3 regions of the Ferrovibrio sp. GW821-FHT12B10 genome follow, and region 3 is predicted to be linked to each of the others. Evidence: predicted binding sites of a transcription regulator. Region 3 holds the regulator's gene; each other region holds the start of a gene.
The links. Region 3 encodes LexA, which represses DNA repair genes until DNA is damaged. Its sites were predicted from a motif close to ATGTTCTANTTTGGTTC; they were not measured.
Positions count from the first base shown of each region.

Region 1: a site for LexA is predicted at 2,076-2,092, ahead of AC1RRT_RS06085 (adenosylcobalamin-dependent ribonucleoside-diphosphate reductase). Genes of this name have one in related genera too.
Region 2: a site for LexA is predicted at 6,452-6,468, ahead of recA (recombinase RecA). Genes of this name have one in related genera too.

Region 1 is NZ_JBXAQT010000001.1:1,203,183-1,212,649, forward strand. It holds gene AC1RRT_RS06070 (lysophospholipid acyltransferase family protein) at 1-584, shown strand, start outside; gene AC1RRT_RS06075 (YkgJ family cysteine cluster protein) at 619-1,371, opposite strand; gene AC1RRT_RS06080 (YchJ family protein) at 1,410-1,892, opposite strand; gene AC1RRT_RS06085 (adenosylcobalamin-dependent ribonucleoside-diphosphate reductase) at 2,207-4,552, shown strand; gene AC1RRT_RS06090 (HAD-IA family hydrolase) at 4,618-5,271, shown strand; gene AC1RRT_RS06095 (class I adenylate-forming enzyme family protein) at 5,268-6,812, shown strand; gene AC1RRT_RS06100 (DUF6817 domain-containing protein) at 6,812-7,348, shown strand; gene AC1RRT_RS06105 (gamma-glutamylcyclotransferase) at 7,364-7,987, opposite strand; gene AC1RRT_RS06110 (DMT family transporter) at 7,993-8,886, opposite strand; gene AC1RRT_RS06115 (DUF2125 domain-containing protein) at 9,007-9,467, shown strand, end outside.
Region 2 is NZ_JBXAQT010000001.1:274,057-283,523, forward strand. It holds gene AC1RRT_RS01540 (NADP-dependent isocitrate dehydrogenase) at 1-872, shown strand, start outside; gene AC1RRT_RS01545 (cyclic nucleotide-gated ion channel) at 898-2,085, opposite strand; gene alaS (alanine--tRNA ligase) at 2,107-4,752, opposite strand; gene recA (recombinase RecA) at 5,251-6,324, opposite strand; gene AC1RRT_RS01560 (PAS domain-containing hybrid sensor histidine kinase/response regulator) at 6,499-8,841, opposite strand; gene flhB (flagellar biosynthesis protein FlhB) at 8,854-9,467, opposite strand, start outside.
Region 3 is NZ_JBXAQT010000001.1:3,351,099-3,360,565, reverse strand. It holds gene AC1RRT_RS16755 (methyl-accepting chemotaxis protein) at 1-2,258, opposite strand, end outside; gene lexA (transcriptional repressor LexA) at 2,579-3,331, shown strand; gene AC1RRT_RS16745 (ComEC/Rec2 family competence protein) at 3,435-5,645, opposite strand; gene gltX (glutamate--tRNA ligase) at 5,764-7,167, shown strand; gene AC1RRT_RS16735 (RBBP9/YdeN family alpha/beta hydrolase) at 7,164-7,712, shown strand; gene AC1RRT_RS16730 (hypothetical protein) at 7,728-8,609, opposite strand; gene AC1RRT_RS16725 (hypothetical protein) at 8,770-9,198, opposite strand; gene AC1RRT_RS16720 (hypothetical protein) at 9,195-9,404, opposite strand.

The DNA of each region.
Region 1 (9,467 bases), 2.1 Mb from region 3:
TGAATGTGCTGCTGCGGGTGATCTGCAATATCGAGGTGCGCATCGAGGGCCGCGAGCATATCCCGGCCGGCCCCGCTTTGGTGGCGGCCAAGCACCAGTCGCTGTGGGACACCGCGATCATCTTCGATCTGTTCGGCACGCCCGCCGTGGTGATGAAGAAGGAGCTGCTGAAGATTCCGATCTACGGCTGGCTCACCCGCATCCAGGGCATGATCGCGGTCGATCGCGACGGCGGCGGCGCGGCGCTCAAGCAAATGCTGAAAGATGCGCGCGCCGTGCGCGATGCCGGCCGCAAGATCGTGATTTTTCCGCAAGGCACGCGCACCAAGCCCGGCGAAGTGGCGGAGTATCAGTCGGGCGTGGTGGCGCTCTACCGCGACCTGAAACTGCCGGTGCTACCCATTGCGCTAAACTCCGGCGTCTTCTGGCCGAAAGTCGGCCTGCTGCGTCCGCCGGGCACCCTGATCCTGCGCTTCCTGCCGGTGATTCCGGCCGGCCTGGAGCGCGATGAGTTCACCGCGCGGCTGGAAGGCAGCATCGAGACGACGACCAAGGAACTAGAAGCAAAGGCCCTGCGCGGCTGACAGCGGGCCCCTTTTCCGTGAAAGCCGACCTTCGCTAGACCGCCAACTCCAGACGCTGAATGGCGTCGCGATAATACTGGTGGAACTGCGCCATCGCCTTGTCGGATGCCGTCAGGTCGGCATAGCGGTGCAGAACAGGTAACTGCGCTGCGGCAAAGACAGGCAGGTCCGCCTCGGGCAGCCTCGGAAGTATGCCCGTGAATGGCAGGGCCATGCGCCCGCCGCCGGGCTGCTTGCTCAACATTTCCAGTTTCCCGACGATTCCGGAAACGGACGCGATCATGCGATCGGCATAGGCCTTGACGATCGGGGCCTGGGCTTCCAGGTGCTGACGCTCCGCGTCGAAATCAGTGCAATCCACGATGCGGCCGTCCTGATAAACCAGTGGTGCGGCCTTTGATATGTCGCAGGCCCATCCGGCGCGCGGCAGCAGCATATCGGCCTGATCGCTTTCTTCCTTGTAGGCGAAGAACGGCATGGCGCGGCAGCGAATGGGCTTCTCGGCGTGAATGCCGCACAGGCCGTCCCCGGTCAGTTCCGGGCAAGCCACCGAGGGCGGCAGATAGGCCATGGCACCGACCTGGACGGCGACCTGCGTCTTGCGCGCAACCTGCACCACTGTCCCGAGGCGGGTTGTCAGGCCGAAGGATTTGTTGCCCTGCCGCACCACCGTCCAGACCATGGCCAGCGGGAAGCGACCGGCATGAAACAGGGCCTCCTCAAGCGTCAGGGGCAGCGAACCACTGCAGCATTTTCCGCAGGCCGTGCATTTGAAGTGGTGCTGCATGCAGGCGCCCGATCATGAATGCGGATTATGGACGCGGCCTACACGCCGCAGCATTTCTTGAATTTCTTGCCGGACCCGCAACTGCAGGGATCGTTCCGCCCCATTTTCTCGACACGGCGCGGCGGCGACTTGGGATCGACTTCGCCACCGGTACAAAGCCAGGCACCGCCTTCACGCTTGAACGTCGCACGCTCATGGTGAACGCGCTGCTGACCATTGAGGCGGAACTTGGCGGCATACTCGACAACACCGTCCTGATCGTCGGCGCCGCCCGCTGTAACCGAAAGGATGTCCATGCCCAGCCATTCAGCCGAGGATGCAACACTCTTGGTTTCAACAGGATCGAACTCCGCGCGGGCTTCAGCCGACAGCGTCCGTCCCAGATAGTCGATATTGGCCTGAGTATAGGCGGTAAAACGCGCACGCATCAGCGCCAGGGCCGTCGGGGCCGGCGCTCCGGCCAGCAAAGGACCGCAGCACACATCGAATGAGAGACCGGAAGTACAGGGGCATTTGATCATCGGCTCACTTTAGCGATCCATGCGTCCATGGCGATCCTCTGCACAGGAATGGTAAGGACAGGAAAGTCCCTGTGGATATCCCGGGATAACTTATCCCGACCTCCTTGCGGATCGCGGGGATAAGCCCAATTTACAAGCTATAACAATATATTGTGGCCAAGGCCTTTGTGACTCAATCTGTAGAAACAGATTGAGAACATTACGCTGGACTCTCACCCCTCGGGCGATAGAGTCAGCCTGAGAATTTTCCGGCGGCGCAAGCAGACTTGCGCCGCTTTCCGTCTTTGCAGACCGCCTTTCACAGGATTGCGTCCATGTCGCCTATCGCGCCGATTTCCCAGCAGATCTGGGACATGAAATACCGCCTGAAGGGCATGGACGGGAATCCGGTCGACCAGTCGATCCCCGACACCTGGAAGCGTATCGCCACCGCGCTGGCGCAGGCCGAGACCGACCCGGCCGCGCATACTGAAAGCTTCTACGGCGCGCTGGAGGATTTCCGCTTCCTACCGGCGGGCCGCATCGTCGCTGGCGCCGGCACCGCGCGCAAGGTCACGCTGTTCAACTGCTTTGTCATGGGCACCGTGCCCGACGACATGGGCGGCATCTTCGAGCATCTGAAGGAAGCAGCCCTGACCATGCAGCAGGGCGGCGGCATCGGCTATGACTTCTCGACGCTGCGCCCGCGCGGCGCGCCGGTGAAGGGCGTGGGCGCCGATGCCTCCGGGCCGCTCAGCTTCATGGATGTGTGGGACGCCATGTGCCGCACCATCATGTCGGCCGGTAGCCGCCGCGGCGCCATGATGGCGACGCTGCGCTGCGACCATCCCGATATCGAGGCCTTCATCGAGGCCAAGCGCGAGGCCAACCGCCTGCGCATGTTCAATCTGTCGGTGCTGGTCACCGATGCCTTCATGAATGCCGTGAAGCAGAACCTGCCCTGGGAGCTGACCTTCAAGGGCACGGCCTATCGCACCGTGCAGGCGCGCGAGCTGTGGGACAAGATCATGCGGGCGACCTACGCCTATGCCGAACCCGGCGTGATCTTCATCGACCGCATCAACAATCGCAACAACCTGCATTACTGCGAGACCATCAGCGCCACCAACCCCTGCGGCGAACAGCCGCTGCCGCCCTATGGCGCCTGCCTGCTGGGGTCGATCAACCTCGCCCGCCTGGTGAAAAAGCCCTTCGAGGCCGACGCCGCGCTCGATCTCGAGGCGCTGGACGACCTGACCCGGCGCGCCGTGCGCATGATGGACAACACCATCGACGTCTCCAACTTCCCGCTGGAGCAGCAGGCCGCCGAGGCGCGCAACAAGCGCCGCATCGGGCTCGGCGTCACCGGCCTGGCCGATGCGCTGATCATGGTCGGCGCGCGCTATGGTTCGGCCAAGTCGGTCGCGCTGATCGAGACCTGGATGAAGCGCCTGCAGCGCGCGGCCTATCTGGCGTCGGTCGACCTGGCTCGCGAAAAAGGCGCCTTCCCGCTGTTCGACCGCGAGGCCTATCTGGCCGGCGAGAGCATCACCGAACTGGACGCGGACGTGCGCGCCGCGATTGCCGAACACGGCATCCGCAACGCGCTGCTGACCTCGATCGCGCCGACCGGCACGATTTCGCTGTTCGCCGACAATGTGTCGTCGGGCCTGGAGCCGGTGTTCAGCTTCACGTATACGCGCACCGTGCTGATGCCGGACGGCAGCCGCCGGCAGGAGGACGTCAGCGATTACGCCTATCGCCTGTATCGCCAGATGAAGGGTGACAATGCGCCGCTGACCGAAGCCTTTGTCGATGCGCAGAGCCTGGCGCCCGCCGACCATGTGCGCGTGCAGGCCGCCGTGCAGAAATACATCGACAGCTCGATCTCCAAGACCATCAACGTGCCTGAAGAAATCGATTTCGAGAGCTTCAAGGACATCTACCAGATGGCCTATGACCAGGGCTGCAAGGGCTGCACCACCTATCGCCCGAACGACATCACCGGTTCGGTGCTGACCATCAAGAAGGACGAGAAGAAGGCTGAAGCGCCGCAGCAGCAGGCCGAGCTGCCGCTGGTTTCCAGTGCCAAGCCGGTGCAGACCATCAAGCCGCGTGATCCGCTGGCTGCCGGCGGCGTGATCTACATGACCAAGCCGCTGGACCGCCCCGAAGCCCTGCCCGGCCGCACCTACAAGATCACCTGGCCGGATTCCGAACACGCGATGTACATCACGCTGAACGACATCCTGCAGGATGGCCGCCTGCGGCCCTTCGAGGTGTTCGTGAACTCGAAGAACACCGAGCATTACGCCTGGACGGTGGCGCTCACCCGCATGATCTCGGCCGTGTTCCGCCGCGGCGGCGACGTCTCCTTCGTGGTGGACGAGCTGAAGGCGGTGTTCGACCCGCGCGGCGGCCACTGGATGAACGGCCGCTATGTGCCGTCGCTCTTGGCCGCCATCGGCGAGGTGATCGAGCAGCATCTGATCGCCATCGGCTTCATGGCCGATCCCAACAGCAAGCGCGAGGAAAGCGCCGTGCTGGCGCTGGCGGTGAATGCCGAGACGCCCAAGCCGCTGTCAGGCCTGCGCCAGTGCCCGAAATGCGGCCAGCCCGGCCTGATCAAGTCCGAGGGTTGCGACACCTGCACCTCCTGCGGCTATAGTAAGTGCGGATAAGGCACGGCTTTACGCGCGCGTAAGACCCTGCCGCAGGGGAAACGTTTCGCCGCGTAGCAGGGCCGATGCCGTCGTCGATCAAAGCCGTTTTATGGGACTTCGGCGGGGTGATTCTCACCTCGCCCTTCGAGGCCTTCCGCCGCTTCGAGGATGAACGCGGGCTGCCGCGCGATTTCCTGCGCCGGGTCAACAGCACCAATCCGCACAGCAATGCCTGGGCCCGCTTCGAGCGCGGCGAAGTCGATGCCGCGCGGTTCGGCGAGATGTTCCTGACCGAAAGCACCGCACTGGGTCAGGCCGTGCATGGCCGCGATATCCTGGCGCTGCTGTCGGGCGAGGTGCGGCCGCGCATGGTGGCGGCGCTGAAACACGTGAAGACGCAGTTCAAGGTCGCCTGCCTGACCAACAACATGCCGATCGGCCATGGCGCCGGGATGAGCGTGACGCCGGAAAAGGCGAAAGCCGTCGCCGAGGTCATGGCGCTGTTCGACGTCATTGTCGAATCGAGCAAGGTCGGCGTGCGCAAGCCCGAGCCGGCCTTCTATATGCGCGCCTGCGAGCTGCTGGACATCAAGCCCACGGAAGCCGTGTTCCTCGACGATCTCGGCATCAACCTCAAACCCGCCGCCGCCATGGGCATGCAGACCATCAAGGTGGAAGACCCCGACAAGGCGCTGCGCGACCTGAGCGCCATCATTGGTATGGAGTTCGCGAAATGAGTAAGGCCGATGACATCCTGAACAGCGCCTTTGCCACGCTGTCCGATCTGGTGCGCGCCCATGCCGAGGAACGCCCGAACCATCCGGCCGTGATCGACGCGCCAAATGACGGCAATGGGGGCATGCTCACGTACGCGCAGCTCGACCGCCGCGCCGACCGCGTCGCCGCCGCCCTGCAGCGCGACAAGGCCACGAACGCCATCAGCATCGTCAGCTACTCGCGCAACGACTATGTGACCGCCTATCTGGGCGGGCTGCGCGCCGGGCTGGCGGTGGCGCCGCTGGCGCCGTCGTCACTGCCGGAGCAGATCGTCGCCATGGCGCGTGACGCCGATGCCACGCACCTTTTCCTCGATGCCGAGAATGAAGCGGCATTGAAAGACGTGCTGGACCAGTTGCCGAAGCAGCGCCTGCGGCTGGATACCGAAGCTTTCGAACAATGGCTGGCGCCAGAGAGCGCGCGGCCGGCGCCGGTGGCGATCACGCCGGAGATACCCTTCAACATCATTTATTCCTCCGGCACGACCGGCACGCCGAAAGGCATCGTGCAGCCGCACGGCATGCGCTGGGGCCATATGCAGCGCGCCAATGCCTATGGTTATGACCGCGAGGCCGTGACGCTGCTGTCGACACCGCTCTATTCCAACACCACCCTGGTCAGCCTGTTCCCGACCTTGGCCGGCGGCGGCACCGCGGTGCTGATGGCCAAGTTCGACGTGGTGAAATACCTGGCGCTGGCGCAGCAGCATCGCGTCACCCACACCATGCTGGTGCCGGTGCAATACCGCCGCATCATGGCGCAGCCGGATTTCGACAGCTACGACCTCTCGGCCTTCCGCGCCAAGTTCTGCACCAGCGCGCCGTTTGCGGCCGAACTCAAGGCCGACATCCTGAAGCGCTGGCCCGGCAAGCTGCTGGAATTCTATGGCATGACCGAGGGCGGCGGCACCTGCATCCTGGCCGCCCATGACTTCCCCGACAAACTGCACACGGTCGGCCGGCCAGCCGAAGGCCATGACATTCGCCTGATCACCGAGGATGGCAAGCCGGTGGCGCCCGGCGAGATCGGCGAGATCGTCGGCCATTCCGGCGCGATCATGACCAACTACCACAAGCAGCCGGCCAAGACGGCCGAAGCCGAATGGCATGACGAGACCGGCAAGCGCTTCATCCGCACCGGCGACATGGGCCGCTTCGACGCGGACGGCTTCCTGCAGCTGATGGACCGCCGCAAGGACATGATCATCTCGGGCGGCTTCAACATCTACCCCAGCGACCTGGAAGCGATCCTGAAGCAGCATGAGGCGGTGTTCGATGTCGCCATCGTCGGCGTGCCGTCTGAGGCCTGGGGCGAGACGCCCGTCGCCTTCGTGGTGAAGCAGCCGGGCAAGGATATCGGCGCCGAGGCGCTGCTGGCCTGGGCCAATGCCAAGCTGGGCAAGATGCAGCGCATCTCGGCCGTGCGATTTGAAGAGAGCCTGCCGCGCAGCGCGATCGGCAAGGTGCTGAAGCGCGAGCTGCGGGACAGCTATAAAGCCTGATGGTCGGGGACAGATACAAAGCGCTGCTGGTCGATGAGCTGCAGGCCGACCGGATTCCGCATGGCAAGTCCAGCCTGTATGAGCATCTCGCCGGCACGCATGATTTGCTGAAGGCCTGGGGAAACCCGGACTTCGTCTGCCTGGCTGGGCTGTTCCACAGCATCTACGGCACCGTGCAGTTCCAGCATGCGACGCTGCCCTTCGAAAACCGGCAGCCGGTCCGCAGCCTGATCGGGCCTGACGCCGAAACCCTGGCCTATCTGTTTTGCGTCACGGATCGCCCGCGCGACCTGATCGAGCACTGGGAGCGCTCTGATTTTGTCATCACCGATCGCCACCTGGACATTCAGGTGACCCTTGAGCGGCAGGACATCCTACATCTGCTCGAGATCGAAGCCGCCAACCTTGTCGAGCAACGCGCGGGCGGCTGGCGCTATGTGCCCAGGCTGCTGAACATTCCCCTGTCCCCAGGCGCGCGGCAGGCCTTGCAGCAGTACGATGCCGGCATGCAGCAGCCCAATCCCTGGCAAGCATAGAGCGCAACCGCCCCGTCAGATGTCGGGGCAGCGTTTCTTCACGGCTTTCAGCAGGCCATGCAAAGGCCCGTCGGCGATGCCGAGATCATCCAGATGCTGCACCGTGTTGGCCAGGTAGACGGCATTCGGCCCGCGCGCGCCGCAGCAGGTGGCAATCGTATCGACCACCTGCTTCTGGCTCAGATAGCCGGCATACTGCTTGTGATGCGGATCGGCGACGAAGGCCAGCACCAGCGCGCGCTCGCCGTTTTCCATCGCCGCCATATGGAAGCCCGGGCGATAGACGCCGGTCACCATCTCGCGGCGATACAGATAGTCGATCACGGCGGTTTCCTCGCCGCGCTTCACCCGGAAGGCCTTGCCGGTGCAGGAGCCGCCGGGCATCAGGCCCAGCACCAGGCCAGGCTTTTCCGGCGTGCCGCGATAGCGATGCGACCAAACGCAGAAACCGCGATGATAGCCCCAGAGCCGCGCCGTCATCTTCTTCGTGAAGGGGAAGCCCGGATCCCACATCAGCGAGCCATAGCCAAACACCCAGAGCGGCTGGCCGCGTTCGGGTCTGATCTGCGGAAACGGCGGCGCCGTCTCGCCGGGCAGCGGCTCCTCGTGGTCGAAGGGGATATGCTTGCGGCTTGCCATGACGGCTATTTCCTGTTGACCAGTGCGACGCCGATCATGGTGATGGCCATGCCAAGCAGCGCCAGCGGGCTGAGCTGCTCGCCGAACAGGAAATACGCGACCAGCGCCGTGCAGGGCGGCACCAGGAAGAACAGGCTGGAGACGGTGGACGCGGCGCCGCGCTTGATCAGCATGAACAGCAGCGTGATGGCGCCGAGCGACAGCACGATGCAGAGCCAGCCGAGCGCGAAGATGAACTCGCCGGTCCACTGCACCTGACGGGTCTCGAACAGCAGCGCGAACGGCACCAGCGCCACGGTGGTGGCGGCGAACTGGATCGCGGTACCGGAGCGCAGGTCGATATTGGGGCAGAATTTCTTCTGGTAGAGCGTGCCGATGGTGATGCCGAACAGCGCGATCACCGAGAGCGCATAACCCCAGACCGTGCCGATGCCGAGATCGAGCTTGGTCCAGACCACCAGCACCACGCCGCCCAGGCCCAGCACCAGGCCGAGCCATTGCCGGCGCGTCACCGTCTCGCCGAGAACCGGCCCGGCGGCGGCGGCGACCAAAAGCGGCTGGATGCCGACGATCAGCGCCGAGATGCCGGCGGGCACGCCATGGAAGATCGAGGCGAACACGCCGCCGAGATAGATAGCCTGCAGCAGAAGGCCCGCCACCGCGATATGCCCGGCCTCGGCCAGGCTGGTCGGCCAGGGCGCGCCGGTGATGGCGGCGAAGACGCAGAGCAGCACCGTGACGATGGCGAAGCGCATGACCAGGAAGGTCATCGGCTCGGCATAAGGCAGGCCGAGCTTGGCGCCGATGAAGCCGGTCGACCACAGCAGCACGAACAGGCCGGGCATGGCGGCGATGGCCCAGCGCTGGGGCGACGATAGGGTGGCGACGGAAGCGGACATGGCCAAGACTGTATGGGGCGAAGACTGTTCAGGGGGCCGTTTTTTGACACTATTCTACGCCTGATCATCTATGGCAAGCGCACCCTGTGACAACAGGCGCTCTCCTGCTATATCGGTGCCATGCGCTATTTCATCCTGGCCGGCCTGATCGCCGGTGCCCTGCTCGGTTACTACGTGCTCTGGTCGCATCTGGTCGACCAAGTGGCGGTCCAGGCCGATGCCTGGATCGACAGCCAGAAAAAGCTCGGCCGCGAGACCGGCTATGAGAGCCGCCGGCTCTGGGGCTTCCCCTATCGCCTCTCGATGACCCTGACCAAGCCGCGCTGGCACGATCCGCAGAGCGCGGTCGGCTGGAAGCTGGAGGCCGACGAGGTCACGGCACATCTGCAGCTCTGGGACCTGCACCACGCCATCTTCGAGCTCGGCCCGAACCAGAAGCTTGGCTGGCGTGTCGACAACACGGATCAGGCGATGGCCATCAACACCAGCAACGGCCGCGCCAGCCTGGTGCTGGACGGCGCCGGCAACTGGCTGCGGGTTTCGGCCGACCTCGCCAAGCCGCGCCTTTCGGGCAGCCTACT
Region 2 (9,467 bases), 3.1 Mb from region 3:
GCAAGAACGTGCCGCGCCTGGTGCCGCATTGGAACGATCCGATCGTCGTCGGCCGTCATGCCTTCGGCGACCAGTATCGCGCCACCGACTTCCGCTTCCCCGGCAAGGGTAAGCTGACGGTCAAGTTCGTCGGCGAGGACGGCACCGTGATCGAGAAGGACGTGTTCAACGCCCCCAGCTCGGGCGTGGCCATGGCCATGTACAACCTGGATGACTCGATCCGCGACTTCGCCCGCGCCAGCATGAACTACTCGCTGGTCCGCGGCTGGCCGTTGTACCTGTCGACCAAGAACACGATCCTCAAGGCCTATGACGGCCGCTTCAAGGACCTGTTCGAAGAGATCTACGAGAAAGAGTTCGCTGCCAAGTTCAAGGCTGCCGGCATCACCTACGAACACCGCCTGATCGACGACATGGTGGCCTGCGCCATCAAGTGGTCGGGCAAGTTCGTCTGGGCCTGCAAGAACTACGACGGCGACGTGCAGTCCGACGTGGTGGCACAGGGCTTCGGCTCGCTGGGTCTGATGACCTCGGTGCTGATGACCCCGGATGGCAAGGTGGTGGAAGCCGAAGCCGCCCACGGCACGGTGACGCGCCACTATCGCGAGCACCAGGCCGGTCGCGAGACCTCGACCAACCCGATCGCCTCGATCTTCGCCTGGACGCGCGGCCTGATGCATCGCGCCAAGCTGGACAACAACGCCGACCTGGACAAGTTCGCCCATACGCTGGAGAAGGTTTGCGTCTCCACCGTGGAAGCCGGCTTCATGACCAAGGACCTGGCGATGCTGGTGTCGAAGGATCAGCCCTGGCTGACCACCCAGAAGTTCCTGGACAAGATCGACGAGAACCTGAAGAAGGCGCTGGCTTAAGCCGCGTCTTTTTCCAGACTGCCGGTCAGACGGCGGAGGGGTCACTCCCCTCCGCCGTTTTTCTTTGCTCCAGCCGCTCGCTGGCGATCTGGTCGATATGCTGCTTGATGGTCGGGTGGATATGCAGCAGCCGCTGGAAATCCGTCACCTCGAGCGCCAGCAGGCGGCAGTCGGTGATCGCGCTGACCGTCGCGGTGCGGTCGGTGCGTCGCATCAGGGCGATCTCGCCGAAATGCTGCCCCGGCCCGAGTATCACCGGGCGCGGCAGGATTTCGACTTCCACCTCGCCCGACATGATGAAGAACATGGCCTCGGCGCGCTCGCCCTTGCGGACGATGGCGGTGCCAGAGGGCACCACCTGTGCTTTCAGCAGGCCGGCGATTTCGGCGATTGAACTGGCATCGAGCTGCCTGAACAGCGGCAGGGCGGCGACCGCCCGCCAGGTCACCATGAATTCGCGACGCTTGATCTCTTCGGCAAAGCCCGATGCGAGCAGACCGGCCGGGATCGCAATGGTTCCGATGCCGATGAGAATGACGACGCCATTGAACAGCTTGCCCAACGGTGTGATCGGGATCATGTCGCCATAGCCGACCGAGCCCACGGTGACGATACCCCACCACAGCGCACGCGGGATCGATCCGAAGATTTCCGGCTGCGCCTCGTGTTCCAGCACATACATGATGCAGGACGACACCACCAGCAGAACGCCAGCGGCGCCCAGGGCCGCCGTCAGGCCGCGCGCTTCCCGCCTGAGCACGGCCGCCACCAGCGCAAGGCCGGGCGTATAGCGCGCCAGCTTGAACAGCGTGAACATCTCGGTGGCCAGGAACAGGTCGCGCGGGAAAGGCACGACGAGATTGACCCAGAAAGGCAGAATCACCAGAAGGTCGATGACGCCGAGGAAGGACCCCATATAGCGGCGCCGCATCGCGGCAGGCCCGACACGGCCGCCATGCGCATAATCCGGTGCGATCCAGATGCGCAGCAGATATTCCAGGGTGAACAGAACGTCCGTGGCCTCGCGCAGCCGGTCGAGCCAGAAGATGCTGTGGTCATCCAGGCCCGGCATGGTGACCAGCATGATGGCCACCGCACAGGCGGCGATACTCAGGATGGTCAGCGTGGACACCAGCCGGTGCCCGACACCGACATCCCGCCTGTCATCGGCCAGAAGGTCGAAGCAGCGCCGGCGCAGGGTCCGTGCCATCATCGCGCCAGCTGCCGGTCTATGTCACGCCGCCTTGCCGATTTCGGCCGCGATGGCATCGAGCGCCTTCTCGGCGCCGGTGGCATCGGCGCCACCGCCCTGCGCGAAATCGGGACGGCCGCCGCCGCCCTGACCACCGATCAGCGGCGTGGCGATCTTGACCAGATCGGCGGCGTTGATCTTGCCCGTGAGATCGGCACTGACGCCGACCACGACCGAGACCTTGCCGTCAGCCACTGAGGTGAGCGCGACGACGCCGGAGCCGATTTCCTTCTTCATGGCATCGACCATGCCGCGCAGGTCCTTGGCCGGCACGCCATCGAGCGAGCGGGCCGCGAATTTCACGCCATTGAGATCCTTCACCTGCGGGCCACCGCTGCCGCCGCCGGTGGCGAGCTGCTTGCGCAGCTCGGAGAGTTCGCGTTCCAACTTGCGCTTCTCATCCAGCAGCGCGGTGAGGCGCTGCGGCACTTCCTTGGGCTGTGCCTTCAGCGCATCGGCCGCCGCGCGCAAGGTGTCTTCCTGCTCGGCGAAGTAGCTGCGCGCGGCCTCGCCGGTCAACGCCTCGATACGGCGCACGCCGGCCGCCACCGCGCCCTCGTTGATGATCTTGAACAGGCCGATATCGCCGGTGCGCTTCACATGCGTGCCGCCGCAGAGTTCGGTCGAGTAATCCTTGCCGTCGTCGAGCTTGCCCATCGAGAGCACGCGCACTTCGTCGCCGTACTTCTCGCCGAACAGCGCCATGGCGCCGGCGGCAATCGCCTCGTCGGGCGTCATCAGGCGCGTGGTGACGGCGTCATTCTGGCGGATCATGCTGTTGACCTCGGCCTCGACGGTCGAGACTTCCTCGGCGCTCAGCGACTTGGGATGGCTGATGTCGAAGCGGAAGCGGTCCGGCGCGACCAGCGAACCCTTCTGGGTGACATGGTCGCCCAGCTTGCGGCGCAGCGCCGCATGCAGCAGATGGGTGGCCGAATGGTTCGACGCGATCGCCGAACGGCGCGTCGCATCGACGGTGAGGATCGCCATGTCTTCCAGCTTCAGTGTGCCCTCGACCACCTTGCCCAGATGGGCATGCAGCGCGCCCAGCTTCTTCTGGGTGTCGGCAATCTCGACCTTGGCGCCGCCGGCCGTGGTGATCACGCCGGCATCACCCTGCTGGCCGCCGGACTCACCGTAAAACGGCGTCTGGTTCAGCACGATGGCGACATCGGTGCCGGCCTTGGCTTCATCCACCGGCTGGCCATTGACGACGATGGCGTCGATGCGGCCTTCGGCGGACTGGGTGTCATAGCCGAGGAATTCGGTGGCGCCCTTGTCTTCCTTGATCTCGAACCAGACCTTCTCGGTCGCGGCCTCACCCGAGCCGGCCCAGGCCTTGCGGGCCTCGGCCTTCTGCGCGGCCATGGCGGACTGGAAGCCATCGAGATTGACGTTGATGCCGCGCGGACGCAGCGCATCCTGCGTCAGGTCGAGCGGGAAACCGTAAGTGTCGTAGAGCTTGAAGGCCACTTCGCCCGCCAGCATGTCGCCCTTCGACAGGCCCGCGGTGGCTTCATCAAGCAGCTTGAGGCCGCGATCCAGCGTCTGCTTGAAGCGGGTCTCCTCCAGCTTCAGCGTCTCGGCGATCAGCGCCTCGGCGCGGCCGAGTTCGGGATAGGCGCGGCCCATCTCGCCCACCAGCGCCGGCACCAGCTGGTGCATCAGCGGTTCCTTGCAGCCCATCAGCTGGGCATGGCGCATGGCGCGGCGCATGATGCGACGCAGCACATAGCCACGGCCCTCGTTCGACGGCAGCACGCCATCGGCAATCAGGAAGCAGGAGGATCGCAGGTGATCGGCGACCACGCGGTGGCTGATCTTGTGCTCGCCATCCGCATCGGTATGCGAGGCATCGGCCGAGGCCTCGATCAGCGCCCGCATCAGGTCGATGTCGTAATTGTCGTGCTTGCCCTGCATCACGGCGGTGATGCGCTCCAGGCCCATGCCGGTGTCGATGGACGGCTTGGGCAGCGAGATGCGCTGCTCCTTCGTCACCTGCTCGAATTGCATGAAGACGAGATTCCAGATCTCGATATAGCGGTCGCCATCGGCTTCCGGGCTGCCCGGCGGGCCGCCCCAGACCTTGTCGCCGTGGTCGTAGAAGATTTCCGAGCAGGGGCCGCAGGGGCCGGTATCGCCCATCGCCCAGAAGTTATCCGACGTGGCGATGCGCACGATGCGGCTCTCGGGCACGCCGATCTTTTTCCAGATGTTAAAGGCCTGGTCGTCGTCGTGATAGACGGTGACCCAGAGCTTCTCCTTGGGCAGGCCGTATTCCCCGGTGATCAGGTTCCAGGCCAGCGGGATCGCATCGTCCTTGAAGTAATCGCCGAACGAGAAGTTGCCGAGCATCTCGAAGAAGGTGTGGTGCCGGGCGGTGTAGCCGACATTGTCGAGATCATTGTGCTTGCCGCCGGCGCGCACGCATTTCTGCGAGGTGGTGGCGCGGGTATAGGGGCGCTTTTCCTGGCCGGTGAAGACATTCTTGAACTGCACCATGCCGGCGTTGGTGAACATCAGCGTCGGGTCGTTGCGCGGTACCAGCGGCGAGGAGTCGACCACGCTGTGCCCGTTCTTGGCAAAGTAGTCGAGGAAGCCCTGGCGGACGTCGCTGGCGGAACTCATGGTCTTCGCACCCCTGGTCGCGGCGCTCCGGCTGGCCCGGGTCGCCATAATTCTGGTCGTCGGATTGTCATGAGCCGGACCGGGCCCGGCAAGAGACCTGTCTTAACGTCCCGCCCTGCCCCTGTCCAGCCAAGGGACAATCCGGTTAAGTCACTGACCGGATAGGGAATTGGCCGGCTCCACTGGCGGTTTTGCCCCGCGCTCTTATCCGGCCTTACCGGAGGCTTATCCGCCGTTATTCGACCCTTATCCGTCCTTATTCGATGCTTATACGCGCTTATTCGAGGCTTATCCGTCCTTAGCGCAACACTAAGCCATTGATCTGACAGACTTTAGCCTAAGCGGAATGTAGGGCGCGGCGCGCCCTGTTCAAGCTGGGTGGCGTTCGCCCCGCGGACAAAAAAGAAACCCCGGCAGCGAGGTCCGCTGCCGGGGCTTTTCCCATGGAGGAGATTGACTCAGGCGCCGTGGTTTACCGGCGTTGAGCGGGGGAAAATCTTATTCTGCGTCTTCGGTCTCCGCGGCATCGGCGCCGGCGTCGATGGCGGCGGCCACGATCCCGGTATTGGCCTTGATCGCGGCTTCAATGCGGTTGGCGACCTCGGGGTTGTCCTTGAGGAACTGGCGGGCGGCCTCGCGGCCCTGGCCGATGCGCTGGCTGTCGAAGGAGAGCCAGGAGCCCGACTTCTCCACCACATTGGCCTTCACGCCGAGATCGATCAGCTCGCCGGTCTTGGAGACGCCCTCGCCATACATGATGTCGAAGTCGACCACCTTGAACGGGGGGGCCACCTTGTTCTTCACCACCTTCACGCGGGTCTGGTTGCCCACGACCTCGTCGCGCACCTTGATCGCGCCGATGCGGCGGATATCCAGGCGGACGGAGGCGTAGAACTTCAGCGCATTGCCGCCGGTGGTGGTTTCCGGGCTGCCGAACATCACGCCGATCTTCATGCGGATCTGGTTGATGAAGATGACCATGCAATTCGACTTGGAGATCGAGGCGGTCAGCTTGCGCAGCGCCTGGCTCATCAGACGGGCCTGCAGGCCGACATGGGTGTCGCCCATCTCGCCTTCCAGTTCAGCCTGCGGCACCAGGGCGGCGACCGAGTCGATGACCAGCACGTCGATGGCACCCGAACGCACCAGCGTGTCGGCGATTTCCAGCGCCTGCTCACCGGTATCGGGCTGCGAGATCAGCAGCTCCTCGATATTCACGCCGAGCTTGCGGGCATAGGATGGGTCGAGCGCGTGTTCGGCGTCGACGAAGGCGCAGGTGCCGCCCTTCTTCTGGGCTTCGGCCACGACATGGAGCGCGATGGTGGTCTTGCCCGAGCTTTCCGGACCGTAGACCTCGATGATGCGGCCCTTGGGCAGGCCGCCGATGCCAAGCGCGATATCCAGGCCGAGTGAACCGGTGGAGATCGATTCGACCTCCATGCTCTGGCGCTGGCCGAGCTTCATCACCGAGCCCTTGCCGAAATTGCGCTCGATCTGCGAGAGCGCAGCTTCCAGAGCCTTACCCTTATCCATGTTCTCTTTTTCCACGACGCGAAGTGAGGGGGACGACATTCGGGGGCATCCTTTCATGGGGGGTGGTGAATTGCAATTATACGCCTTCTTGACCCCATATGTTCTCATATCGTTGCCGTTGTCCAGCAAAAAATGCTGTGCCCTGTATCCCCATGATATTGCTGGTCTATTCTACTGATGTTCTAGTGAGAGCGCCGCGATGTTCGCAGGCGTTCAATCGGCGGCGCGAGTCCCGAGGGGAACGGCCGTATCCATCACTTCCTTCACCTTTCCGGCCAGCTGGCTGAGCGAAAACGGCTTGGGGAGGAAGTTCACATGGGGCGATTTCGCCAAATTCGAGCGTAAACTGTCTTCGGCATAACCGGAGATAAACAGGATCTTGAGCTGAGGCCGACGGCTGCGGAGCTGCGCGGCCAGGGTCGGGCCATCCAGATTCGGCATCACCACATCCGAGATCAGCAGCTCGACGCGATCGAGCTGTTCCGCCGGCAAGGCCAGCGCCTGGTCGCCAGAAGCCGCCTCGATGACGGTATAGCCCTTGTTGCGCAGCGCCCGGGCGGCGAAGGCGCGCACGGCATCCTCGTCCTCCACCAGCAGCACCAACCCCTGGCCTGTCAGGTCGCGTGTATCGACACGGCCTTCCTCGCCGCGGCTGGCGCTGATCTCATCGCCGGTGGCGCGATGGCGCGGCAGATAGAGACGGAAACAGGCACCCTCGCCCGGCGTGCTCTCGACATGAATGAAGCCGCCAGTCTGCTTGATGATGCCGTAGACGGTGGAAAGGCCGAGACCGGTGCCGGCGCCGACCGCCTTGGTGGTGAAGAAGGGATCGAAAATCTTCGCCATATGCTCGGGCGCGATGCCATGGCCGCTGTCGGTCACCTCGATCAGCACGTAATCGCCGGGCGGAATGGTTTCGGTGCCAAGCTGGGTCGCCGTCTCCACCTGATGGTTCAGCGTGCGCACGCGCAGCTCGCCACCTTCGGTCATGGCGTCGCGGGCGTTCACGGCCAGATTGATGATCACCTGCTCGAGCTGACCCTGGTCGACCTTGACCAGGCCGAGATCGCGGCCATGCACCAGCTTCAGCGTGATGGTTTCGCCGATCAGACGGCCGATCAGGTTGCGCAGGTCGGCCAGCACATCCGTCACGTCAAGAATCTTGGGCACCAGAGTCTGCTGGCGCGAGAAGGCCAGGAGCTGGCGCACCAGATTGGCGGCGCGGCTGGCATTCTGCTTGATCTGCATCACGTCGGCAAAGGACTGGTCGCCCGGCTGGTGCCGCTGCAGCAGCAGGTCGCAGAAGCCGATCATGGCGGTGAGCAGGTTGTTGAAGTCATGCGCGATGCCGCCAGCGAGCTGGCCCACCGCCTGCATCTTCTGACTCTGGTGGAACTGGGTCTGCAGGCTGCGCTGCTCGGTCGTGTCGACCAGATAGACCAGCTGCGCCGACTGGCCGTCCTCGCGCTCGGCCGACGAGGCGGCAAAAACCTCGACGACACGTTCGCGCGGGCCGGCCAGGCGCACTTCCAGCGGACGCCCGAAAATCTCGCCCCGCCGCAACGCCATCAGATGCCGGGTCAGCACCAGCGCGTCTTCCTCGCGCACCAGCGCCGCCAGACGCTGGCCCAGCCAGTCGTCGCGACCGCAAAGCATGGCGAAAGCCGAATTGGCTTCGCGGATGGTGCCGGCACCATCCAGCACCAGGATGCCGATCGGCGCCTGATCGAAGAAACGCCGGAACTCGGCCTCGACCGGACGCAGCGTGCCGCGCTGGCGCAGCTCCAGACCCAGATCGTGCACCACGGCGCTGTAGCGCAGCGGAATGCCGTCGGTATCGGCGATGCCGCTCTGGCTGACGCTGACCAGCCGGAAACCGCCCGCGCCCGCCGTCGCCGCGCTCTCGCCGCCGATATTGTCGAGCGGCTTCAGCTTGGCCTCGCCGCCGAGCCAATCCGGCGTCATCGTCTCGTTCTCGCGGCCCTCGCCGTGATACAGCACATCCGACAATAGCAGGTCGCTGCCAACCAGCTGCTCGGGCAGCACGCCGAGCCAGGCGGCGAATGTGCGGTTGGCGAAAAGGAAGCGGCCATCGGGCGCGGCGGAATAAAGCCCGACCGGCGCATTGTCGATGAAGGCTGCCAGCTCGTCGCGCTGCTGCCGCACGGCCACCAAAGCGGCGGCGGAATCCGCCACCTCCTGGATATCCCAGATCACCCAGTTGCGCCGGCCCGGCGCCTGCATGGCGGTGACGCGCAGCGACAGCAGGCCATCGCCGACATGAATCTGGAAGTCCTCCTGCACCGCGCGGCCCAACGGCAGCAACGTGCGCAGCCGCGCGATGGTTTCGGCATTGCCGATCTCCGCGCCCAGCAACAGGTCGGGCGTGGTGCCGCCATCCTGCTGCAGCCGTGCCGCCAGCACGCGATAGGCGGTGTTGGCGGCCAGCAGGTCGTGGCCGCGCGTGATCACGCGCGCGAAGGGGCTCGCCTCGGCCAGCAGCCAGGCGGCGCGGCGGCGCGGAGTGTCGATCAATGAGGCAAAAGAGAGTGCCATCCTATTGGGCCATCACTCGGTCGTCTCGACTGTCACGACCTTGGGCTCGTACTTGGTGTCGATCCCTTCTTTCAGGCGCATGACGTAGGAGATGACCTCCGCCACCGCACGGAAATGCTCGACGGGGATCGAATGGTCCAGCTCGGTCTTGAACAGGGCGCGCGCCAGCGGCGGGTTCTCGACGATCGGCACCTTGTTCTCGGTGGCGATCTCGCGGATGCGCTTGGCGATCAGGTCGGCGCCCTTGGCCACCACCATCGGCGCCTCGGTGGTCTCGGGGTCGTATTTCAGCGCCACCGCATAATGGGTCGGGTTGGTGACCACGACGCTGGCCTCGGGCACGGCGGCCATCATGCGGCCGCGCACGCGCTGCATGCGCAACTGGCGCAGCTTGGCCTTGATCAGCGGATCGCCTTCGCTTTCCTTATGCTCTTCCTTCACCTCCTGCTTGGTCATGCGCATCTGCTTCATGAAGGAGTATTTCTGGTAGAGGTAGTCGGCGATGGCGATGATGAACATGATGCCGAGCAGCGCGCCGATCAGCTTGCTGACGATCTTCAGGCAGAACGGCAGGAGGACGGACAGGTCGAGATCGATCAGCGTCTCAAGCTCGTCCAGCTCGGGCG
Region 3 (9,467 bases):
ATCGAGGTGGCGAGCTCGCGCGCCTGATCAGCCAGCGACTGTGCCGAGGCTGTGGTCTCCTCGACAAGCGCGCCGTTGCGTTGGGTCATCTCGTCCATCTGCGTGACGGAGTCATTGATCTCGTCAAGGCCTGATGCCTGCTCCTGGCTGGCGATCGAGATTTCCTCGATGATGCCGGCAACGCGCTTCACCGCATCGACGATCCCCGTCAGGCTGCCGCCGGCCTCGTTGACCAGCGCCGCACCGGTTTTCACCTGGCTGTTCGATGCGGCGATCAGCGTCTTGATCTCCTTGCTCGCATCGGCCGAGCGTCCAGCCAGCGCGCGCACTTCCTGCGCCACAACAGCAAAGCCCTTGCCTGATTCGCCCGCTCTCGCCGCCTCAACGCTGGCATTCAGCGCCAGCAGGTTGGTCTGGAAGGCGATCTCATCGATCAGCGAGACGATATCGACGATCTTGCGTGCACTCTCCTCGATCTCGCCCATGGCGCTGACCGCGCGGCCAACAACAGTGCCGCCACGATCCGCCGTATCGCGCGCGGTGGCGGCCAACTGGCTCGCCTGCCGCGCATTATCGGCATTGTGCCGCACGGTGGCGGTGATCTGCTCCATCGACGCCGCCGTGCGCTGCAGGCTCGCAGCCTGCTGCTCGGTGCGCTGGGCCAGATCGTTGCTGCCAACCGAAATCTCAGCCGAGGCGTCGCGCACATTGCCCGCCGTCTGCGACAGCTTCCCGACGATCTCGGCCAGGCGGCCAGCCAGCGTGTTGGCGTCATTGGCCAGCTGCTCGAAGGTGCCCTGATGGCCACCCGCGATGCGATGCGTCAGATCGCCTTCCGCCAGCGCGCCCAGCATGCTGCCCAGATCGCGCAGCGCCTTGTCGACGGTAGAAAGCAGTTCGTTCATGCCGGTGCCCAGGCGACGCATGACGCCCTGCAGGGCCTCGGCATCGATACGACGGCTCAGATCGCCAGCGGTCGCCGAGGACACGATCTGGCCGATCGCCTCTTCCAGCAGCTGCTCCTGCGCCTTGCGTTCGGCCTCGAAGGCCTCGCGGCCGGTCTCGACCTCGCGTTGCAGCCGCTCGTTTTCCTGGCCGTTGGTCTTCAGCACCTCGACGGCGCGCGCCATCTCGCCAATCTCGTCCGACCGCCCTGTTTCCTTCAGCTCGACCGACCAGTCGCGCTCAGCCAACCGGCGCGTCACTTCGGTCATGCGCACGATCGGCGCCGCGATCTGCGGCCCGGTGAACAGCAGGCCAATCAGCAACGCGCAGCCCAGGCCGATGGCGGTGATCACCACCAGCACGACCTGCGCCGTCGTCGCTTGGCCCTCGGCCGTGGCCGAGGCGGCATCGGCCGCCGCCGTGGCGGCCGCCACCAGTTCCTGCACCTTGGCGCTCAGCTGCGTCGCGGCGTCGCGCGACTGAGTCAGCGCCAGGCCCGCCGTATTCACGGTGCGGATTTCGCCGCGCCGGATCTGGAAGATGCTTTCCGAACCCTGGCCATAGCCCAGCAGCTTGGTCGTGGTGTTCTGGAGTTCGATCACATCGAAGCGCTTGCTGGCCCAGTCGAGTTCTTCGAGCGCACGGCTGTTCAGCTTGACGAATTCGGCAAACAGCTTGTCGAGCTCGGCATTATTCGGGGCCTGCGCGGCCACCGCCATCACGGCGACCAGCTGGTTCACCGCGTTACCGGCGGCGATCAGCGCATTGGCAGCATCGGCGGCTTCCGACTTCGCATTCGGCTGGCGCAGTTCATAGATCGCGCGGTCCAGCGCCGGCTGCATCAGCGCCTGGAAGGTGATGTTGTCCGCACTCATCCTGGATTGCACGTCTTCGCGCTGCTTGATGTAGCCCAGACGCGCATTCACCGAACGGTTGATCTGCGCCACCATGGTGTTGAGGACGTCGACCGAGCGGCCGATCTCGGTAATCCGCTCCGACTGGTCTTCCGGCGCGGCCGCCTTCACCGTCTCCACCGCCTGCTTCAGCTTTTCCTGCTTGGCCCTCAGCGAAGCCAATGCACTCTCCCGCTCGGCATCAGTATTCGCATTGGCCAGCACCGGCGCGCCGGCGGCCAGGTCGGCGCTGGTGCCCGACAACTCCAGCGCAGTGATCACGGCGGGCAGGTTGGTGCTGGTGATGCCCGCGTAACTGCTTTCGACGCGATTGAAGAACAGGCCGCCGATCGCGTTCGACAGCAAGGTCAACATGGCAAGTACGCCGATGGCGAGATTCAACTTCTGACGGATACCCATAACCCCTCCCCCGCAGACCCCGTTCTGGTGCCTGACTTTGCGGCCGTCTTCGGCCTTCTAGTTACAGACCATATTTCCCGTTGGGACCATCGCCGTAAAGGGTGAGAAAGAGCGGGTGCACTGCCTACGGATCACTCAACCTGTGGGAGGCCTTATTCGTTCCCACCCCTAGATGTAGGAGACAGCCTGTGGAAAAATACTTGACCCGAATACAGAACCTCATTAGAACATTTCGTGGGTTTCATGTTCGTTCTGGTCTGCCGCCGGCTGTCCCCACTGATCCGGCTGGTTGCCCGGGACCTTAATCGAGGAGGCTAACCATGCTGACCCGGAAACAGCACGACCTGCTGCTCTTTATTCACGACAAGCTGGAAAATTCCGGCGTATCCCCGTCCTTCGAGGAAATGAAGGAGGCCATGAAGCTGAAGTCCAAGTCCGGCATCCACCGTCTGGTGACCGGCCTGGAGGAACGCGGCTTCATCCGTCGCCTGGCCCACCGCGCCCGCGCCTTGGAAGTGCTGCGCCTGCCCGACTCGGCCGTGCCGGTCCGCGGCGGCGGCGTCGGCGCCACCGCGTCGGCCCGCAGCGCCGCCCCGCGCAACCGCCTGATGCCGCGCGCCATCGAAGGCGGCGCCGGCAACGGCCCGATGCCGGGCACGCCGGTCAACGTCAATCCCTACAACGCCCGCGACATCGTCACCCTGCCGCTCTATGGCCGGATCGCTGCCGGTACGCCGATCGAGGCGCTGCGCGATCTCAGCACGCAGATCGATGTGCCGATCGGCCTGCTGGGCAATGGCGAGCATTACGCGCTGGAAGTCGCCGGTGACTCGATGGTCGATGCCGGCATCATGGATGGCGACACCGTCATCATCCAGCGCAGCGACAATGCCGAAAACGGCACCGTGGTCGTCGCACTGGTCGACGATCAGGAAGTGACGCTGAAGCGCCTGCGCCGCAAGGGCAACTCGGTCGCGCTGGAAGCCGCCAACCCGGCCTACGAGACCCGCATCTTCGGCCCCGATCGGGTCAAGGTGCAGGGCCGCCTGGTCGGCCTGCTGCGCCGCTACTGAGGTTCAGCTCTTCAAATGCAAAACGGGGCGCTTCAGGCGCCCCGTTTTTATTGGCGAAGCCGCAGACGACGGATCGCAAGAGCGTCGTCATGACGACACCCTTTCACTCACCCCGCTCCGGCGCATGGCCCTTGGGCACCACCCAGGGCCGGCGGCCGCGTATCTGAGCCACCGTCTCAGCGCGGATGACCCGGCTTTCTTCATCCAGGAACAGGGCATGGGTGCCGCCGCGCCACAGGTCGTTGCGGTCGATCACGACTTTCGCGGCCGGGCAGCGGTAGCGGATCGGCATCTGGGTCGCGATCACCACATCGGCATGGCGGCAGTCTTCCGTGATCGCCTTGGGCTGACGCGGCAGAGCGACCAGAAAACCGGCATGGCGCCAGGAGCAGCCCTCGGGATCGCAACGCAAAGCCCCATCCGCACCGGATCGGCCCTCGGTGTCATTGCGCCGCAATGTTGGCCAGGGATAGAGCGGCGGTGCCCCCAGCCGTTCCCACCAGGTTTCGGCAGCAAAGCCGCGCGGCGGCGTTGATGTGAGGTAATAGCGGCTGTCTGCGGCGCGGGCCGCGATCAACCGGCCGTCACCGCTGACCAGCATGTCGGGCGGCGTGGTGGCCCAGGGCGACAGCGTGCCTATCATCAGCCCGAGAATGCCGAACCAGCGCCAGCGCTGCTGCCACAGGCAGAGCCACAACCCGCCGCAGGCGATCGCGGCCAGCCCCCAGAGCGGCATCGCCGGCACGACACCAACTGCATCGGGCCATCCGGCGACCCAGCGCGCCAGCAGGATCAGCAGATCGATGCACCAGACCATCGGCGTCAGCGCCAAGGCCTCGAGTCCGAACGGCATCAACAGGAAGGCCAGCACGATCAGCGGCATGATCAGGAAGTCGACCAGCGGCGCCGACAGCAGATTAGCGATCAGCGCGTAATCAGCCACGCGGTTGAAATGATAGGCGGCAAAGAAGGACGAGCCCAGACCGGCGACAAAACTCGCCGCCATGGTGCCGAGCAGCCAGAGCAGCGCGATCTGCACCGGACCGGCATTCTGTCGCCAGCGCGTCAGCTTCGGCGACAGGAATTCGAAGGCAGCCACCAGTGCTGTCACCGCTGCGAATGACATCTGGAACCCTGGGTCAAGCAGGCTGTCCGGCCAGAGCATCAGCAGCAGCAGTGCTGCCCAGGCAACAGCACGCAGTGTGATGGCGCGGCGGTCCAGCATGACGGCGATTAATGCCAGCGCGATCATCACCAGCGCGCGTAACGTGGGCAATGCCGCGCCCGATAGCAGGGTATAGGCGGCCGCACCCAGCAACGCCGCCACAGCCGCCCATTTCTTGATCTGATACTGCAACGCCAGCCGCGGACTGAGCGCCAGTATGGCACGCAGCAGGAAGAACAGCAGGCCGGCGACAAGTGTTAGATGCAAGCCCGAGATCGAGAGGATATGCGCAAGGCCGGAATCGCGGAACGCCGCATCGACATCGTCTGGGATCGGGCCGCGCACGCCGGTCATCAGCGCCGCGGCAATTGCGCCGCCCGCCCCTTCGGTCTGCGCTGCGATCCGCCGTGTCCAGTCCTGGCGTAGCGCACTCAGCGACAGCAACGCCGCATCGCGCCAGCCATCGGGCTCGGTCGCCGGCAGGGCTTCCGGCGTGCTGATCGCATAGCCGACCGCGCCGATCTGGCGGAACCAGGCATAACGCGCGAAGTCAAAGGCACCGGGCATGGCGGGTTCGGGCGGCGGCAGCAGCATGACGCGCAGGCGGATGCGGTCGCCCGGCCACAGCACGCCGCCATCGCGGTTGAGCGTGATGCGCACGCGCTGCGGCGTTTCCGGCTCACTCAAGCCGCCGAAGGCCAGATGATCCAGCAGCAGGCGATGGCCGGCATCGCGCGGCTCAACCTCCAGGATGCGGCCCTCCAGCCAGATGGCGCCGCTCATCCGCTGCAGCACCGGTGCTGCCACCGAAGCGCTGCGCTCGGCGGCCAACCACAGGCCGGCGACGACCGCCAGCATCACAATCAACGGCAACCGCCAGAGCGCATGGCGGGCGAACAGCAGCAGCGCCAAAGCCAGCGCCGCCACACCGAGGCGCAACGGCAGCAACGACGGTTCGACCGGCAGCAGGAAATACATGGCTATGCCACCGCCCAGCAACGCCGGCAGCCAAAGAAACCAGCGCTCGCGCTCGGCCAGCAGGGTGGCTACGGCATCGAAATCACGGACGGATGCCCAGCCCGCCGCAATGCCGCCGGCAAGGCTTGAGAGTAGTCGCTGCCAGGAAAGCGGTTGCGCCAGGCGGGCCATGGCGGAAAACTCTGCATGGCAGCCCTGCAGCCGCCAATCCGTGCAAATCGGGAACGCGACTTGCCCGCCTGCACCCGTATGCTAAAACCCTGCTTCCCTTGCTTGCCCGGATTGCCCAATGACCAAAGTCGTCACCCGTTTCGCCCCCTCGCCGACCGGCTACCTGCATATCGGAGGCGCCCGCACGGCGCTGTTCAACTGGCTGTTCTCGCGCCATCACGACGGCACCTTCTTGCTGCGCATCGAGGATACCGACCGCGAGCGGTCGACCGAGGATGCCGTGCAGAAGATCTTCCAGGGCCTGCGGTGGCTGGGACTGGACTGGGATGGCGAGCCGGTGATGCAGTTCGCGCGCATGAATCGTCATGCCGAGGTGGCGCATAAGCTGCTGGCCGAGGGCAAGGCTTATCACTGCTACTGCTCGCCCGAAGAGCTGGAAGAGATGCGCAACAAGGCCAAGGCCGAAGGCCGGCCGATCCGCTATGACGGCCGCTGGCGCGATCGTGATCCCAAGGACGCCCCGGCTGGGGTAAAACCGGTGGTGCGTTTCAAGGCGCCGCGCGAGGGCGCGACCATCATCAAGGATCATGTGCAGGGCGACGTGACCTTCCAGAACGAGCAGCTGGACGACCTGATCATCCTGCGTTCTGACGGCACGCCGACCTACAATCTCTCGGTCGTCGTCGACGATCACGATATGGGTGTGACGCATATCATCCGCGGCGACGATCACCTGACCAATGCTGCGCGCCAGAGCCAGCTTTATATGGCCGCCGGCTTCACTGTACCGGACTTCGCGCATATTCCGCTGATCCATGGCGCGGACGGCGCCAAGCTGTCCAAGCGCCATGGCGCACTGGGCACCGAAGCCTATGCCGACATGGGCTACCTGCCAGCGGCGATGCGCAATTACCTGCTGCGCCTGGGCTGGAGCCATGGCGATGACGAGATCATCTCGACCCAGCAGGCCATCGAATGGTTCGGCCTCGATCATGTCGGCCGCTCGCCGGCGCGGTTCGATTTCGTCAAGCTGAACAACCTGAACGGCCACTACATTCGCCATACTGCGGATGACGAGCTGCTGCAGGCCGCGCTGCCCTTCATCGAGAAGAAGATCGGCCGCGCGCCGAACCAGGCCGAAGCCGCGCAGATCAAGGCGATCCTGCCGTCGGTCAAGGAACGCGCCAAGGACCTGAATGAAATCACCGAGGCGTTGCAGTTCCTGTTTGTTGCACGCCCGATCCAGCCCGATGAAGCGGCGAAGAAGCATCTCGACGATGCCGCCAAGGCGCGGCTGAAAACGATGATCGACGTGCTGAAGGATGTGGCCGACTGGACCGCCGCCAGCACCGAGGCCGCGATCCGCGCCTTGAGTGAAACACAGCAGGTCAAGCTGGGTCAGCTGGCGCAGCCGCTGCGCGCGGCACTGACCGGCCGCAGCGTATCGCCGCCGATCTTCGACGTGCTGGCCGTGCTGGGTCGCGACGAGACTCTGGCGCGCCTGGCAGACGCTGCGGCATGACGCGGGCGCGGCCAACAGTTCTGATCGTGCCCGGCCTGGGCAATTCCGGGCCGGAGCACTGGCAGACGCACTGGCAGCAGCGCCATCCCGATTACATCCGCGTCGAACAGGCCGACTGGGACCATCCCGACTTCACCGACTGGCTGGCGCGCCTTGATGCGGCGATTGCCGCCTGCGCCAAGCCGCCGGTGCTGGTGGCACACAGCCTCGCCTGCGCACTCGTCGGCCACTGGGTGACACGGCATGCTGGAGAGCTGCATGGCGCATTGATGGTGGCGCCGGCCGATGTCGATTCCGAAAGTCATACGCCGCCGGAAACCCGCGGCTTCCGCCCGATGCCGCTGGCGCGTTTCGCCTGCCCCGCCATCGTGGTGGCCAGCAGCAACGATCCCTATGTGGATTTGCACCGGGCGCAGCATTTCGCCGCGCGCTGGCAGGCGCGCTTTGTCGATGCCGGCCCACTGGGGCATATCAATTCGGCCTCGAACCTGAAGGACTGGCCGATGGGCTTCGACTTGCTGGAAGAGTTGCTCGACGCCGGCTGAGCGCGGCGGGGAAAATCAGAGCTGGCGGCGCTGCTCGGCCTGACGCGACATGCGCGCCTGATCCATCATGAACTGCTGCAGCTTCTCGATCGCCTGACGCGGCATCGGATCCTGGCCACTGAGCATCAGCGTCAGCGCCACGCGCGTGACGCCGATACGCTGGGCCAGCTGGTCAAGCGAGATGGCGGCCACTTTGCAGGCCTGCGACACGGCAACCACGGAACCCCGCTCGACGAAGAAGCGGCCCCACTGTTCCTTGACGTTGAGCTTGGCCGGCAGCAGCGGACCTGCATCGAATGTAGACCGCGGCAGTGGCACGGTATCGGGTGACACCAGCGATGGCGCGGACGGGGCGCTGGGCGTCGCCGACAGGCGCGGCGGCGGCGGTGCAGGCTGGAATTCGTCGAGGCGCGGCGCGTTCTCGATGCTCTGCTCCAGCAGCTTGCGCACGGCTTCGACCAGATCGTGGCTCAGCGGCGCAAGATCATGCTCCTCGCCGAAGCGGTCGTAATATTGCGCAATCTCGCTCAGGCGATTCAGGCGACGCATCAGGAATTCGCGCGCACCGATCGGCAGGCGGCGGCCCGCGCGCGTAATGTTGATCAGGTAAATGCGCGTGGTGTCGAGTTCGAGGATCGTGATCTTCCAGCGGATCTTCGAGAGATGCTTCTGCAGCGGACGCCGCTTGGTCTCATCGAATTCCGGGATACGGCCGTCGACCAAGTCGACGAAGACGTAGAAGTGCTCCATCTTTTCGACGAAGCGCTTGTAGTCGCCGAAGGTGCCGTTGAGATTGCCTTCGTTCTGACAAAAGGCGAGCAGCTCGCGGCTCTGGTTTTCCACCACGCCGACCAGCTTCAGGGTTTCCTGAACAACCGGTTTGAGAGCCTGATCCACTACGTCCTATTCCGTCAGAAAGATCCGATACTTAAGCTGCGCCAATTTTTGCAGAAATGCAGGATTCCGGCAAGCACGGCACAACTGTAAGTTTGCCTATGATTTATGACCAAACCATGAAGCCGGCGAAGCGGACTAAGCGGTTCAGATTGCTCGCAGTTCAGGCCGGCAGGTCATGCGGGGCGCAATACAGCCCGCTGCTGCGCAGCGACCTGCAGTAGCCGAGCGCGCCCGGCTGGTCGGCGAAACCGCCCACCAGCAACCGGACCACCTTGCCGCGCTGACCGCCCAGATCGACCTCGACATAGCGCCGTGGCGCATCCTTCAGGCCAGGGAAACGACCGACCAGCCGTGGCCAGGCTGCTTCAGCCTCAGCCAGTGTCTTGTAGCTGGCGACATGACCAGCGAACCGCAGCACTGGCGCGGGGGCCGGCGCAGGCGGCGCCTCGACCACCGGCGGCGGCAGAATCACCGGCTCAAGCACAGGGGCCGGCGCCTCAGGCACCGTCGACGCACAGGCAGCCAGCAGGACAAACAGCGAGATGGCCGCGAAACGGCCCGGCAGCAGCAGGAGGGCGCTGCGACTCACTTCTCGACCAGCTTGAAGAGATTGCGGTCCAGCAGGGCGCTGACCGACACGGTCTTGGTGCTGCTGGCATCACGCTCGTTGATCAGCTGCACATGCTGGGCCTCTTCGCCCGGGAACTGAATCAGGCGCGCAACACGCCAGACAAAGCCCTGCTGCTGCACGAAACGCTGGCCGGGAACGATATCCGCGGCGGTAAACTTGGCCATCTGAAACACCTTGAATCGATTGCGGACACGCTAGCGCATTTCCCCGCTTTGCGCCAAGCGGCA